DNA from 2 places in the Modestobacter sp. L9-4 genome. Region 1 is predicted to be linked to the other one. Evidence: predicted binding sites of a transcription regulator. Region 1 holds the regulator's gene; the other holds the start of a gene.
The links. Region 1 encodes LexA, which represses DNA repair genes until DNA is damaged. Its sites were predicted from a motif close to TCGAACANNTGTTCGA; they were not measured.
Positions count from the first base shown of each region.

Region 2: the regulator LexA is predicted to act here: its motif matches at 1,691-1,706, upstream of KUM42_RS09120 (HNH endonuclease signature motif containing protein).

Region 1 covers NZ_CP077800.1:967,190-973,071, forward strand. Annotated here, with positions in the region: gene KUM42_RS04475 (vitamin B12-dependent ribonucleotide reductase) at 1-1,981, opposite strand, end outside; gene nrdR (transcriptional regulator NrdR) at 2,121-2,633, opposite strand; gene KUM42_RS04485 (LysM peptidoglycan-binding domain-containing protein) at 2,901-3,521, opposite strand; gene lexA (transcriptional repressor LexA) at 3,833-4,633, shown strand; gene KUM42_RS04495 (hypothetical protein) at 4,717-5,790, opposite strand; gene KUM42_RS04500 (phosphatase PAP2 family protein) at 5,762-5,882, opposite strand, start outside.
Region 2 covers NZ_CP077800.1:1,932,339-1,938,220, forward strand. Annotated here, with positions in the region: gene KUM42_RS09120 (HNH endonuclease signature motif containing protein) at 137-1,633, opposite strand; gene KUM42_RS09125 (DUF2277 domain-containing protein) at 2,180-2,449, opposite strand; gene KUM42_RS09130 (acyl-CoA dehydrogenase family protein) at 2,460-3,647, opposite strand; gene KUM42_RS09135 (endonuclease/exonuclease/phosphatase family protein) at 3,711-4,742, opposite strand; gene KUM42_RS09140 (iron ABC transporter permease) at 4,896-5,882, shown strand, end outside.

The DNA of each region.
Region 1 (5,882 bases):
AGATGAACGGCTGGACCGCGGCCATCATGCGGACGTGGCCCATCGGGGAGATGGCGCGCTCGCCCATCGCGCAGTCGAAGACCGCGTAGTGCTCCGGGCGCAGGCTCGGGGCGTCGACGACGTGGCCGTGCTCGGCGATGTACTCGACGATCGCCTCGACCTGCTCGTCCTGGTAGCCCAGGCTCGTCAGCGCCCGCGGCACCGTCTGGTTGACGATCTGCATGGAGCCGCCGCCGACCAGCTTCTTGAACTTGACCAGCGAGAAGTCCGGCTCGATGCCGGTCGTGTCGCAGTCCATCATGAAGCCGATGGTGCCGGTGGGGGCCAGCACGGAGGCCTGCGCGTTGCGCCAGCCGTTCTCCGCGCCGATGGCCAGGCCCTCCTGCCACTGGGTCGTGGCGACCTTGAGCACGTCGGCGTCGTCGGCGCCGACCGGGCGGATCGCGTCGTTGGCCGCGGCGTGCTTGCGCATGACCCGGGTGTGGGCGTCGGCGTTGCGGGCGAAGCCGTCGTAGGCGCCGACGATGCCGGCCAGCTCGGCCGAGCGGCGGTAGGCGGTGCCGGTCATCAGCGACGTGATCGCTGCGGCGAGCGACTGGCCACCGCGGGAGTCGTAGGCGTGGCCGGTGGCCATCAGCATCGCGCCGAGGTTGGCGTAGCCGATGCCCAGCTGGCGGTAGGCCCGCGTGGTCTCACCGATCGGGGCGGTCGGGAAGTCGGCGAAGCAGATCGAGATGTCCATCGCGGTGATGATCAGCTCGACGGACTTCACGAAGTTCTTGGAGTCGAAGGTGCCGTCGTCCTTGAGGAACTTCATGAGGTTCAGCGACGCCAGGTTGCACGAGCTGTTGTCCAGGCTCATGTACTCCGAGCACGGGTTCGAGGCGTTGATCCGCCCCGTCTCGGGGTTGGTGTGCCAGTCGTTGATCGTGTCGTCGTACTGGATGCCCGGGTCGGCGCACTCCCAGGCGGCCTGAGTGACCTTGCCGAACAGCTCGCGGGCGTCGACGGTCTCGATGACCCGGTTGTCCTCGCGGGCCCGCAGCCCGAACTCCGAGCCGCTCTCGACCGCGCGCATGAACTCGTCGTTGACGCGGACGGAGTTGTTGGCGTTCTGGTACTGGACGCTGGTGATGTCCTTGCCGCCGAGGTCCATGTCGTACCCGGCGTCCCGCAGCGCGCGGATCTTGTCCTCCTCGCGCGCCTTGGTCTCGATGAACTCCTCGATGTCGGGGTGGTCGATGTCGAGGACGACCATCTTCGCCGCGCGGCGGGTGGCGCCACCGGACTTGATGGTGCCGGCGGAGGCGTCGGCGCCGCGCATGAAGGAGACCGGGCCCGACGCGGTGCCACCGGAGGACAGCAGCTCCTTGGAGGAGCGGATGCGGGAGAGGTTCAGGCCGGCACCGGAGCCGCCCTTGAAGATCAGGCCCTCCTCGCGGTACCAGTTGAGGATCGAGTCCATCGTGTCGTCGACGGCCAGGATGAAGCAGGCGCTGACCTGCTGCGGCGAGGCGGTGCCGACGTTGAACCAGACCGGGGAGTTGAAGCTGAACACCTGGTGCATGAGCATCCAGGTCAGCTCGTGCTCGAAGACCTCGGCGTCCTCGTCGGTGGCGAAGTACCCGTGCTCGCGGCCGGCCGCACCGTAGGTCAGCACGACCCGGTCGATGAGCTGGCGCAGGCTGGTCTCGCGCTGCGGGCTGCCGACGGCGCCACGGAAGTACTTCGTGGTGACGATGTTGGTGGCGTTGATGCTCCACTCGGAGGGGAACTCGACCCCGCGCTGCTCGAAGTTGATCGAGCCGTCCCGCCAGTTGGTCATGACGACGTCGCGGCGCTCCCACACGACCTCGTCGTAGGGGTGCACCCCAGCGGTGGTGAAGACCCGCTTGACCTTCAGGCCCTTCCCCCGGGTGGGGGTCTTGCCCGCGGTGCGGCGGTTCCGGCTGGGAGAGAGGCGGTCGGCTGTCTCGGTCAAAGCGTGCTCCCCTGGTGAGGCGTGCTGAACTGGATGGCTGCAGGTCCGGCGGTTGCCGGGAGCCGGTGGTGTGGGTGTCCCGCGGGGCGGGAGCGCCGCGACCGGGTGGTCGGGCAGGTCGGGCAGCTGGTCGGGCGGGTCAGCCGGTCGGCGCCCCGGCGGCTGCGCCGTCGGGGCCGGCGGGCGGGCCGTTGTCGGCGACGTCGGGCCGGAGCCGCTTGAGCTCGGCGATCTCCTTCTCGAAGTCCGCGGCCGAGGAGAAGGACCGGTAGACGCTGGCGAACCGGAGGTAGGCGACCTCGTCGAGGTAGCGGAGCGGGCCGAGGATGGCGAGGCCGACCTCGTTGCTGGGCACCTCGGCGGAACCGGTGGCCCGCACGGCGTCCTCGACCTTGGCGGCCAGGACGGCCAGCTGGCCCTCGTCGACCGGGCGCCCCTGGCAGGCCCGGCGCACACCGGCGATGACCTTGTTGCGGTCGAAGGGCTCGCTGACGCCGCTGCGCTTGACGACGGCGAGCACCGGCTCCTCCACCGTGGTGAAGCGCCGCCCGCACACCGGGCAGGACCGGCGGCGGCGCGTGCTGGCGCCCTCGTCGGTCTCCCGCGAGTCGACGACCCGGCTGTCGGGGCTGTGGCAGAAGGGGCAGCGCACCGGGGCACCTCCTCGATCGGCGGGCCGCCGGAGCGACCGTGGTGACGCGCCCTGTGGACCGGCCGGGGGACATCCGGTGGATGTCCTGGGGCTGACCTGGGGACGCGCCTGTGGAGAGGAACTACATCTCTGTCACACAAGATGTTGGGGTGAGGTTAGCCCCGCACCACTACAGGTACAACCCCTGGGCCCCGGCGCGTCTTCCTGAGACGCACCCGCCCCGCCCGTACCAGGCACTTTCCCCGGACACGCCGGGCGCAGCGCCGGTCAGGGCAGCTGGAGCTCGGCGCCGGGCAGGAGGTCGACGCTGTCGAGGCCGTTGAGGGCGACGATCGCGTCGATCACCGCGCGCGGGTCCTCCTCGGGCGCGACGGCGCGGGCGATGGACCACAGGGAGTCCCCCGACCGGACGACGAACGTGTCGGAACCGGCCAGCTGCAGGCCGCTCTCCCGGTTCATCTCGACGTGCACGACCGTGGCCGCGGCGAGGGACAGCCCGATCGCGATCGACAGCCCGGCGACCACCCGCTGACCGCGCGCGGTGAGCCGCAGCGGCGGCGGCGGCCGGCGGACCCCCGACCGCTCCCGTCCCGCCGCGGGGCGGGGCTCGGTGGCGCAACCGCCACGGACGGCCCGCCCGGCCGGGAGCCCGTCGAGCCGCGCCGGGCGGGCCCCCGGGCGGGCCGCGTCGCGCCGGGCGGTGGCGGGCGCGGCCGGCTGCGGCCCACGGCCGGTCGCCGCCGGGACACGGGCGGCGACCCGGCGGGCTGCGGCCACGGGCCGCCACGGCGACGGCGGCGTGGGCGCCGGTACGGGTGCCCCGGGGGCGGAGGACACGGAGGCGGCGGACACGGGGACGGGGGCGTCGAGCTGCTGCGGGCTGACCATCGGGGTGCTCCTGGAGGTCTGGCGGTGGGACGTCGTCGGGCGTCCGGCGCGAGCGGGCGGTCCCCCCGAGGCCGGCCACCGGGAGGTGGTCGCCTCGAACGCCTGTTCGAATCGAACGTCTGTGCGATGTCTACCGCATCCCTCCGACAAGTCCCACCCCTGACGCGCGACATCTTCGAACAGGTGTTTGAACAACACCGGTGTAACCCGCTACCGTGACACCGAGATCGCTGACCGGACAGCTCTCCCGGCCCCAGGCGCCGGGTGGGCCACTGGGTACCGCTGCCCCGGCAGCCGGACGAGGAGGACACATGGCGGCCGACGGCCCCACGGCAGGCGGCACGAGCCCCTCGCGACGCACCCGCGCGACGGCCCAGGCCGCCGACGCCACCACCGGGACCGGGGCGGTGGCCGCGGTCCGCGAGTTCCCCGACCGCGGGGAGGCCGGCGACGGCCTGACCCAGCGTCAGCGCCGGGTGCTCGAGGTCATCCGCGACTCCATCGACCGCCGCGGCTACCCGCCCTCGGTCCGCGAGATCGGCGAAGCCGTCGGGCTGTCCTCGGCCTCCTCGGTGGCCCACCAGCTCTCGGTGCTGCAGCGGAAGGGCTGGCTGCGCCGCGACCCGAACCGGCCGCGCGCCCTGGACGTGCGGATGCCCGGTGAGACCACCGTCATGGCCGAGTCGCCCGCCGAGACGCAGGCCACCGCTGCTGCTGCCGACGAGACGAGCAACCCGCGGCCCACGTACGTCCCGCTCGTCGGGCGGATCGCCGCCGGTGGCCCGGTGCTGGCCGAGCAGGCGGTGGAGGACGTGTTCCCGCTGCCCCGCGAGCTGGTCGGCGAGGGCACGCTCTTCATGCTCAAGGTCGCCGGTGACTCGATGGTCGAGGCGGCCATCTGCGACGGCGACTGGGTCGTCGTCCGTCAGCAGCCCACCGCGGAGAACGGCGAGATCGTCGCCGCGATGATCGACGGCGAGGCGACGGTGAAGACCTACAAGCGCCGCGACGGCCACGTCTGGCTGATGCCGCACAACCCGGCGTACGAGCCCATCCCCGGCGACGACGCGACGGTGCTCGGCCGCGTCGTCACCGTGCTGCGCCGGGTCTGACCAGTCGGCCCACCGCTGCCCCTCGGGCAGCGGTGGGCCACAGCGGCACCACCAGGGCCCCCTCGCAGGCGAGGGGGCCTTCGTCAGGCCTGGCGACGGCGGAACCGGCCGCCGATCCAGATGAGCCCCGTCGCCACGCCGGCGGCGATCAGCCCGGCCGTGACCGGACCGACCGGACGGGACGGGTCGGCGGCCTCGGCTGGCGCCGCGGCGGCAGCACCGTCGTCCCCGGCTGCGGGCGGCGCGGGCGCGAGGTCGCCGGCGACCGGCACCAGGGTCACCGCCGCCGGCAGGCTCTCGCTGCTGACCAGGAGGCTCCGCTCGTCACCGGCGAACGCGATCGCCTCGCCCTGCGGGGAGTCCGGCAGCGGCACCCGCACCGGCGACCCGCTGAGCGCCCCGGTGACGTCCGAACCGGTCAGCGGCCACACGTAGGCGTCGGTGTAGGTGCGCAGGGCGATGCGCTGCCCGTCGGCGGAGACCGCTCCCCCGGTGACCAGCAGCTGGCCCGCCCGTCCGACCGGCCCCCCGGGCGTGCCGGTGAGGGTGAAGCCCATGCCGAGCACCCGGGTCATCGGCACCGTCGCACCGTCGGCCAGGGGGGCGTCGGGCCGGTAGACCGAGCTGGCGCCGAGCACCTCCTTGGTCACCAGGTACGGCGTCCCGTCCGGGGCCAGCAGGAGGGCCTCGGCGTCGTGCGCACCGTCGGGGTAGGTCAGCCGGGTCAGCGTGCTGCTGCCGTCGGTGCGCAGCCCGATGAGCGCGACGGTCTCCCGCTTCTGCTCGTTGTCCCCGGTGTCGGCCAGCCAGACCGTGCCGTCGGCGCCCACGGCGAGGTCCTCGGGGTCGTAGGGGTCGACGTCGGCGGTGCGCACCTCGCCGACCGTGCACGCGCCGTCGAGCGCGTAGACCTCCACCCGGTCGCCACCGTCGTTCATCGCCAGCATGCCGTCGCCCACGCCCACCAGCCCGGAGAGCTCGGGCAGCCGCGGGTCGGTGATCTCGCACCGCGTGGTGGGGGCGCCGTACGCCTCGGCCGCGACGGCCGGGGACACCGGCAGCACGACCAGCAGGCCCAGGGGTGCGGTCAGCGCCGCGCCGGCCACCCGGGTGCGGCGGCGGGCGCGGTCACGACGGCTGTCGGCCCGCTCGAGCACGGGCCCAGCGTGACACCGGCAGCGTGTCGAGCGCATGAACCACGCCCAACAGCAGCACGCCGACGGCCAGCCCGGCCAGCACGTCGCTGACC
Region 2 (5,882 bases), 970 kb from region 1:
GCCGGCGCCTCCCGGTAGCGGCCAGTCGGATGGGGCGCGGACGCAGACGTGCGGGCAGCAAGCAGCCCGCCCCCGCGGAGTGCGGGGAGGGGAGCGCGCTGCTGCGAGGCGCGGGTGCAGATGAGCGGGCCGTTGGTCAGAAAGGTGGCGGGTCGTCGATGGGTGGAGCTGGCGTCTCGTGCAGGAACTCGACGGGACGCGGCAGGCCTGGAGGCGACTCGGCCGGACGTCGCAGGCCCGGTGGTCGGGTCGTGCGGGTGACTCCCGACGGCGTGGTGACTCGGAGGGTCCCCTCGTCGTCGAGGCGGAAGCGCCAGCCGGGGGCGAAGGTCTTGAGTCGGTGGTGGGACCGGCACAAGCAGCAGAGATTGGTGCAGTCGGTGGTTCCGCCGTCGCCGTGGGCATGGACGTGGTCGAGATCGGCCCAGCCGACGCGTTGCCCACAGTTGGGGAAGCGACAGCGCTGGTCGCGGGTGGTGACGAAGGCCCGCTGCTTGTCGGTGGGCGCGTAGCTGTCGGTGGCCGCCGGCGGTCCGAGGACTGGGCAGCCGCAGGATGTCTCGGCCCGGCCACCGGCGTGGGCGGCCCGGTCATCTCCGCCGCGCTCGCTGTCGCCGTCGGGATGGGCAGTGCAGCCGCGCCGGGCCAGGCGGGCGAGCTCGGCGGGCGTCGTGGTGGCGAGCAACTGCCCGTCGGGGCCGGTGACCGCGAAGGTGAGCGTGCCGCCCTCGGGGGCCGTGAGGCCGAGTGCACCGACGCGGGCGAGCAGCTCACGCAGGTGGGCGGCGGTGATCGGCAGTCCGTTGACCTCCCCTGGCTCGGTGTCCGCGCCGGTCAGGGAGTCGAGGCCGGCGGTGATCCGGACGTCCGCGCTGACCGGCGGCAGTCCGGAGTCAGCCGGCCGCCGGATCAGGGCCGAGAGGACGTACGCCCGTAGCACCCCGATGGGCCGCTCGTCGCCGTCGGCCTTGAGCATCCGCGCGAGCTGGTCGACCAGGTCGTGGCACTCGACGGCCTCGTCGGTGGGCAGGTCCGCTGCCAGCGTCGACCGGCCTGGCGTGCCGGTTGGATGGACGTGCACGTCCGCGGCCCGCTCGGCAGCGGCGCGCTGCTCCTCGGCCGCGGCGGTGTCCAGCTGCAGCATCAGCGCGGCGGCGCGGTCACGCAGCCGGTGGACCGACAGGTCCCGGGCCTCGGACAGCAGGGCGTCCTCGACCTGGCCGGCGATCTCACGGGAGGTGTGGGCGAGCACGTCCGCCAGAGCATCGGCCCGACGTTCGTCGAGGCGCCCGGCCCGCAGCTCGGCGAAGGTCGCGGGCAGCTTGCGGGTCCAGGTGAGCGCACGGCCCAGCCGGTGCGAGGCGGTGCCGCGGCCCAGGTTCAGCAGCGCCGACAGTTCAGCCAGGAAGAACTCACTGATCTCGGGCTCACCGTCGGCGGTCCAGCCCGGGCGGCGCGCACCAGGCCCGGAGGGGTCGGCGGTGGCGGGGCGCCTGCCGGCCAGGGCGAGGATCAGCTCCGCCTCCTCTGCGGCGTCCCGAGCCCGCCGCCGCTGCAACGCCTGCAGGTCGGCGGCCACCAGCTCCTCGGGCCACGCCGACCGGTCGCCCTCACTGTCCCGGCCGCCGCGCAGGGCCAGCTCGACCAGGGCCCCGAGCGGGGCCGGTGGGGACAGGGTCGGGGTCACGGGTCGAACATACGTTCGAGGTACGACAGTTCCGTGGGGATCTCCGCCCGGACCGGTGCAGATCCCCGCCCGGACATCAGGTCATGACCGGGCCACCCTCCGGGTGACCACCGCGGTCGCCACGTACCGGCGAAGAGGAGGTCCTGGCCCGTCACCGTCTGTGTGCGACGGTCCCCTGCCGCTCCACCGGACGAGGCTGTCGCCGTACCTACGCAGCGGTTCCCCGACGCGCCACGGGACGAGAACGCCACCCCGCAACGGGCTCATGCCACTCCGCAGGGCGCGACCGGGGCTCCCGCAACGGGCCCCGCCACTCCGCGGGGCGCGACCGGCACTCCCGCAACGGGCCCACAGCACTCGACAGGACGAGACCGTCACCCCGACAGCGGTCCCCCGCCGCTCCACGGGACGAGACCGTCACCGCCGCGACGGGTCCCCCGCAGGACCCGACAGCGGCCTCGCGCCCGCGCCCCTCAGTGGGCTTGCCCGGCGTCAGCGCGCGTAGCGGGCGGCGGCGCGTTCGCGGGCCTGGGCGGCGAGCACCTCGCGGTCCTTGGGCGGCGCCGCGGTGACGAGGTCGGCGAGCAGGTGCTCGGTGGCGTGCGCGATCTCCTCGACCGCCCGGTCGAACGCGGCCTGGTTGGCCTGCGAGGGCTTCGCGGAGCCGCTGACCTTGCGCACGTACTGCAGCGCCGCGGCCCGCACCTCCTCCGACGTCGTCGCGGGCGCCAGGTTGTGCAGCACGTGGATGTTCCGGCACATGGCCGGCAGCCTAGGAGCGCAGGGCGTCCTGCGGGCCGGTCACCGCCACGGTCGGCCGTCCGCCGCGGGCCAGCTCGCGGCTGATCACCATCCGCTGGACCTGGTTGGTGCCCTCGAAGATCTGCATGACCTTCGCCTCCCGCATGTACCGCTCGACCGGGTACGCCGAGGTGTAGCCGTACCCACCGAGCACCTGGACGGCGTCGGTGGTCACCCGCATCGCGTTGTCGGTGGCCACCAGCTTGGCGATCGCGGCCTGCTGGCCGTAGGGCTGGCCTGCGTCCTTGAGCCGCGCCGCGGACAGGTAGGTGGCCCGTGCGCTCTCGACCGCGGCGGCCATGTCGGCCAGCAGGAACGCCAGCCCCTGGTGCTCGATGACCGGGACGCCGAACGCCTCGCGCTCGCGGGCGTAGGCGACCGCATCGTCCAGCGCGCCCTGCGCCAGGCCCGTGGCGACCGCGGCGATGCCGAGCCGGCCGGCGTCCAGCGCGGCCAGCGCCAGCGGCAGGCCGTCGCCCTCGGCACCCACCCGCCGGTCGGCGTCCACCCGCACGCCGGCGAAGCGCATGGTCGCCGTGGTCGACCCGGTGAGGCCCATCTTCGACTCCGCCCGGTCGGCCGTCAGCCCCTCGGACCCCGCCGGGACGACGAAGCAGGAGATCCCGCGCGACCGGTCGGCCGAGGTGCGGGCCATCACCGTGTACGAGTCGGCCTCCCCGCCGTGCGTCGTCCACGCCTTCTCCCCGGTCAGCACGTACTCCCCGCCGTCCCGGACGGCGCGGGTGCGCATCGCGGCGGCGTCGGAGCCGGCGTGCGGCTCGGACAGGCAGTAGGCGCCCAGCAGCTCACCGGACAGCAGGTCCGGCAGCAGTGCCGCCTGCTGCTCGGGCGTGCCGGCGGTGGCCAGCGCCCAGCAGGACATGCCGTGGACGCTCACCCCGACCGCGACGCTGGCCCACACCGCGGCCAGCTCCTCGAGCACCTGCAGGTGCACCTCCGCGGGCTGCGCGCCGCCGCCGAACTCCTCCGGGTACGGGAGGCTCAGCAGCCCCGCCCGGCCCAGCGTGCGGAACACCTCGCGCGGGAAGCACCCCTCGGCCTCCGCCGCGGCGACCCGGGGCGCGAGCTCGTCGCGGGCCAGCTCACGGGCGAGGTCGAGCAGGTCGGCGGCCTCCACGGTCGGGACCAGGCGACGCACGGGCACAACACACCTCCGCGGGTCCGGGACCTCGTCGTCCCGGACCCCCGACGGTACGCACGGTCAGCCCCCGGGCCAGGCCAGGTCCGCGACGATCGGCGAGTGCGTGCTCGGGCCGGCGGCGCCCTCGACGCTGCGCACCGGCTCCAGCCCGCTGACCAGGACGGCGTCCACCCGAGCCACCCCGGGGCCGGGCCCGCGGGTCAGTGCCGGCCAGGTGCCCACGGCCCGATGGACGTCGACCAGCCCGGCGTCGACGAGCTCGCCCAGCGGCTGGTTGAGCGGCGCGGAGTTGAGGTCGCCACCGAGCAGCACCGGCTGCCCCTGCGCGATCAGCCCGGCCGCGATCTCGCCGTAGCGCCGGGCCTCGGCCACCCGCAGCCGGGCGGCCTCGCTGGTGCTCCCGGCCGGGTTGAGGGACTCCTTCTCCGGCAGGCAGCCGATGCACGGCGAGGCCAGGTGCACCGAGAGGACGGCGAGCCGGCGACCACCGGCGTCGAGGGTGACCAGGGCGGTGGGCCGGGCCCCGGCCGGCAGCCCGGTCACCTGCTCCGTCCCGGTGATGGGCAGCTTCGACACGACGGCGTCCCCGTCGGGCTCGAAGGTGCCGCTGACCGGCCCGAAGCTGCTGTACGGGTAGCCCGGCAGGGACGCCAGCGCCGGGCGGGACTGGTCCGTCACCTCCTGCAGCAGCAGCACGTCGGGCTGCTCACGCTGGACCAGGGCGTACAGCCCGTCCAGCGGCGCGGTCTGGGTCAGGTTGTAGGTCGCCACCCGCAGGTCGTGCGCGGACTCCCCGCCCGGGAGCCGGTTGAGCAGGTAGGGCCCCTGCAGCACCGCGCACACCACGGCCGGGACGGCGACCGCGGCGACCGCCCGCCAGGAGCGCAGGACGACGGCGAGCACGAGCAGCGCGGGAGCGGGCAGCAGCCACCAGAAGGAGAACAGCGCGGCGGTGTAGGTGACCGCCGTCCGGTCGCGCAGGACGGCCACCGCCAGCAGCACCAGCGTCGCGACCAGGCCGTACGCCACGGCCAGCCCGAGGCTCCACCGCAGCCAGCGCGGCCGGGCGGGCGGGGTCAGGCGTCGCAGCACCCGTCCATGGTGCGGGGAGACGGGCGCCCGCCGGACCGATCCCCGGCTCCCGCGCAGTTGCCTTGGTCACCCCGGCGCCGTCGACAGGTCCGGTGGGTAAGGTGAGCCTTCCCAATCTCGTCAGGCCCGTCCGCCGTACCCCAGGAGCCGCACGTGGCACAGCGCACGGCTCCCCGGCCCCCGCAGGACGCACCGCCCCGGCGCGGCCTGCTGCGGGGCACCGGCAGCCGGGCACTGGGCCTGTGGCTGCTGCTCGTGCTGGCGGTCGCCGTCTGTGCGCTGAGCATCAGCGTCGGCACCCGCCCGATCGGGCTGGGCACGGTCTGGCACGCACTGCTGGACCCCGCCACCCCCGGCGACGAGACGGTGATCGTGCGCCAGCTGCGGGTGCCGCGCACGCTGCTGGGCGTGCTCGCCGGTCTCGCGCTGGGCGCCTCCGGGGCGCTGATGCAGGGCCACACGCGCAACCCGCTGGGCGACCCCGGCCTGCTGGGCGTCACCGCGGGGGCCTCGTTCGCCGTCGTCCTGTCGATCTCGCTGCTCGGCCTGAGCACCCCCAGCGCCTACATCTGGCCCGCCCTGGCCGGGGCGCTGCTGGCCAGCGTCGCGGTCTTCGCGATCGGCTCCGTGGGCCGCGGCGGGGCCACCCCGGTCAGCCTGGCGCTGGCCGGGTCGGCGCTGACCTACCTGATGTTCGCGCTGGTCCAGTCGATCACCATCCGCGAGTCGAGCACGCTGGACGCCTACCGCTTCTGGATCGTCGGCGCCCTCGCCGGCCGCGACGCCACCGTGGTCGCCCAGGTCGCGCCGTTCGTCGTCGTCGGGCTGGTGCTCGCGGTGGTCAACGCCCCGGCGCTGAACCTGCTGGGGCTCGGTGAGGACGTCGCCCGGGGCCTGGGCCAGCGGGTGTGGCTGGCCCGCACGGTCGGGCTGGCCGCGATCACGCTGCTGGCCGGCGGGGCCACCGCCGCCTGCGGGCCGATCGCCTTCGTCGGGCTGGTGGTGCCGCACGTCGCCCGCGCGTTCACCGGCCCCGACCACCGCTGGCTGGTCCCGGCGTCCGCGCTGCTCGGCGTCATCGCCCTGCTGCTGGCCGACGTCCTCGGCCGGGTCGTCGCCCGCCCCGGTGAGCTGCAGGTG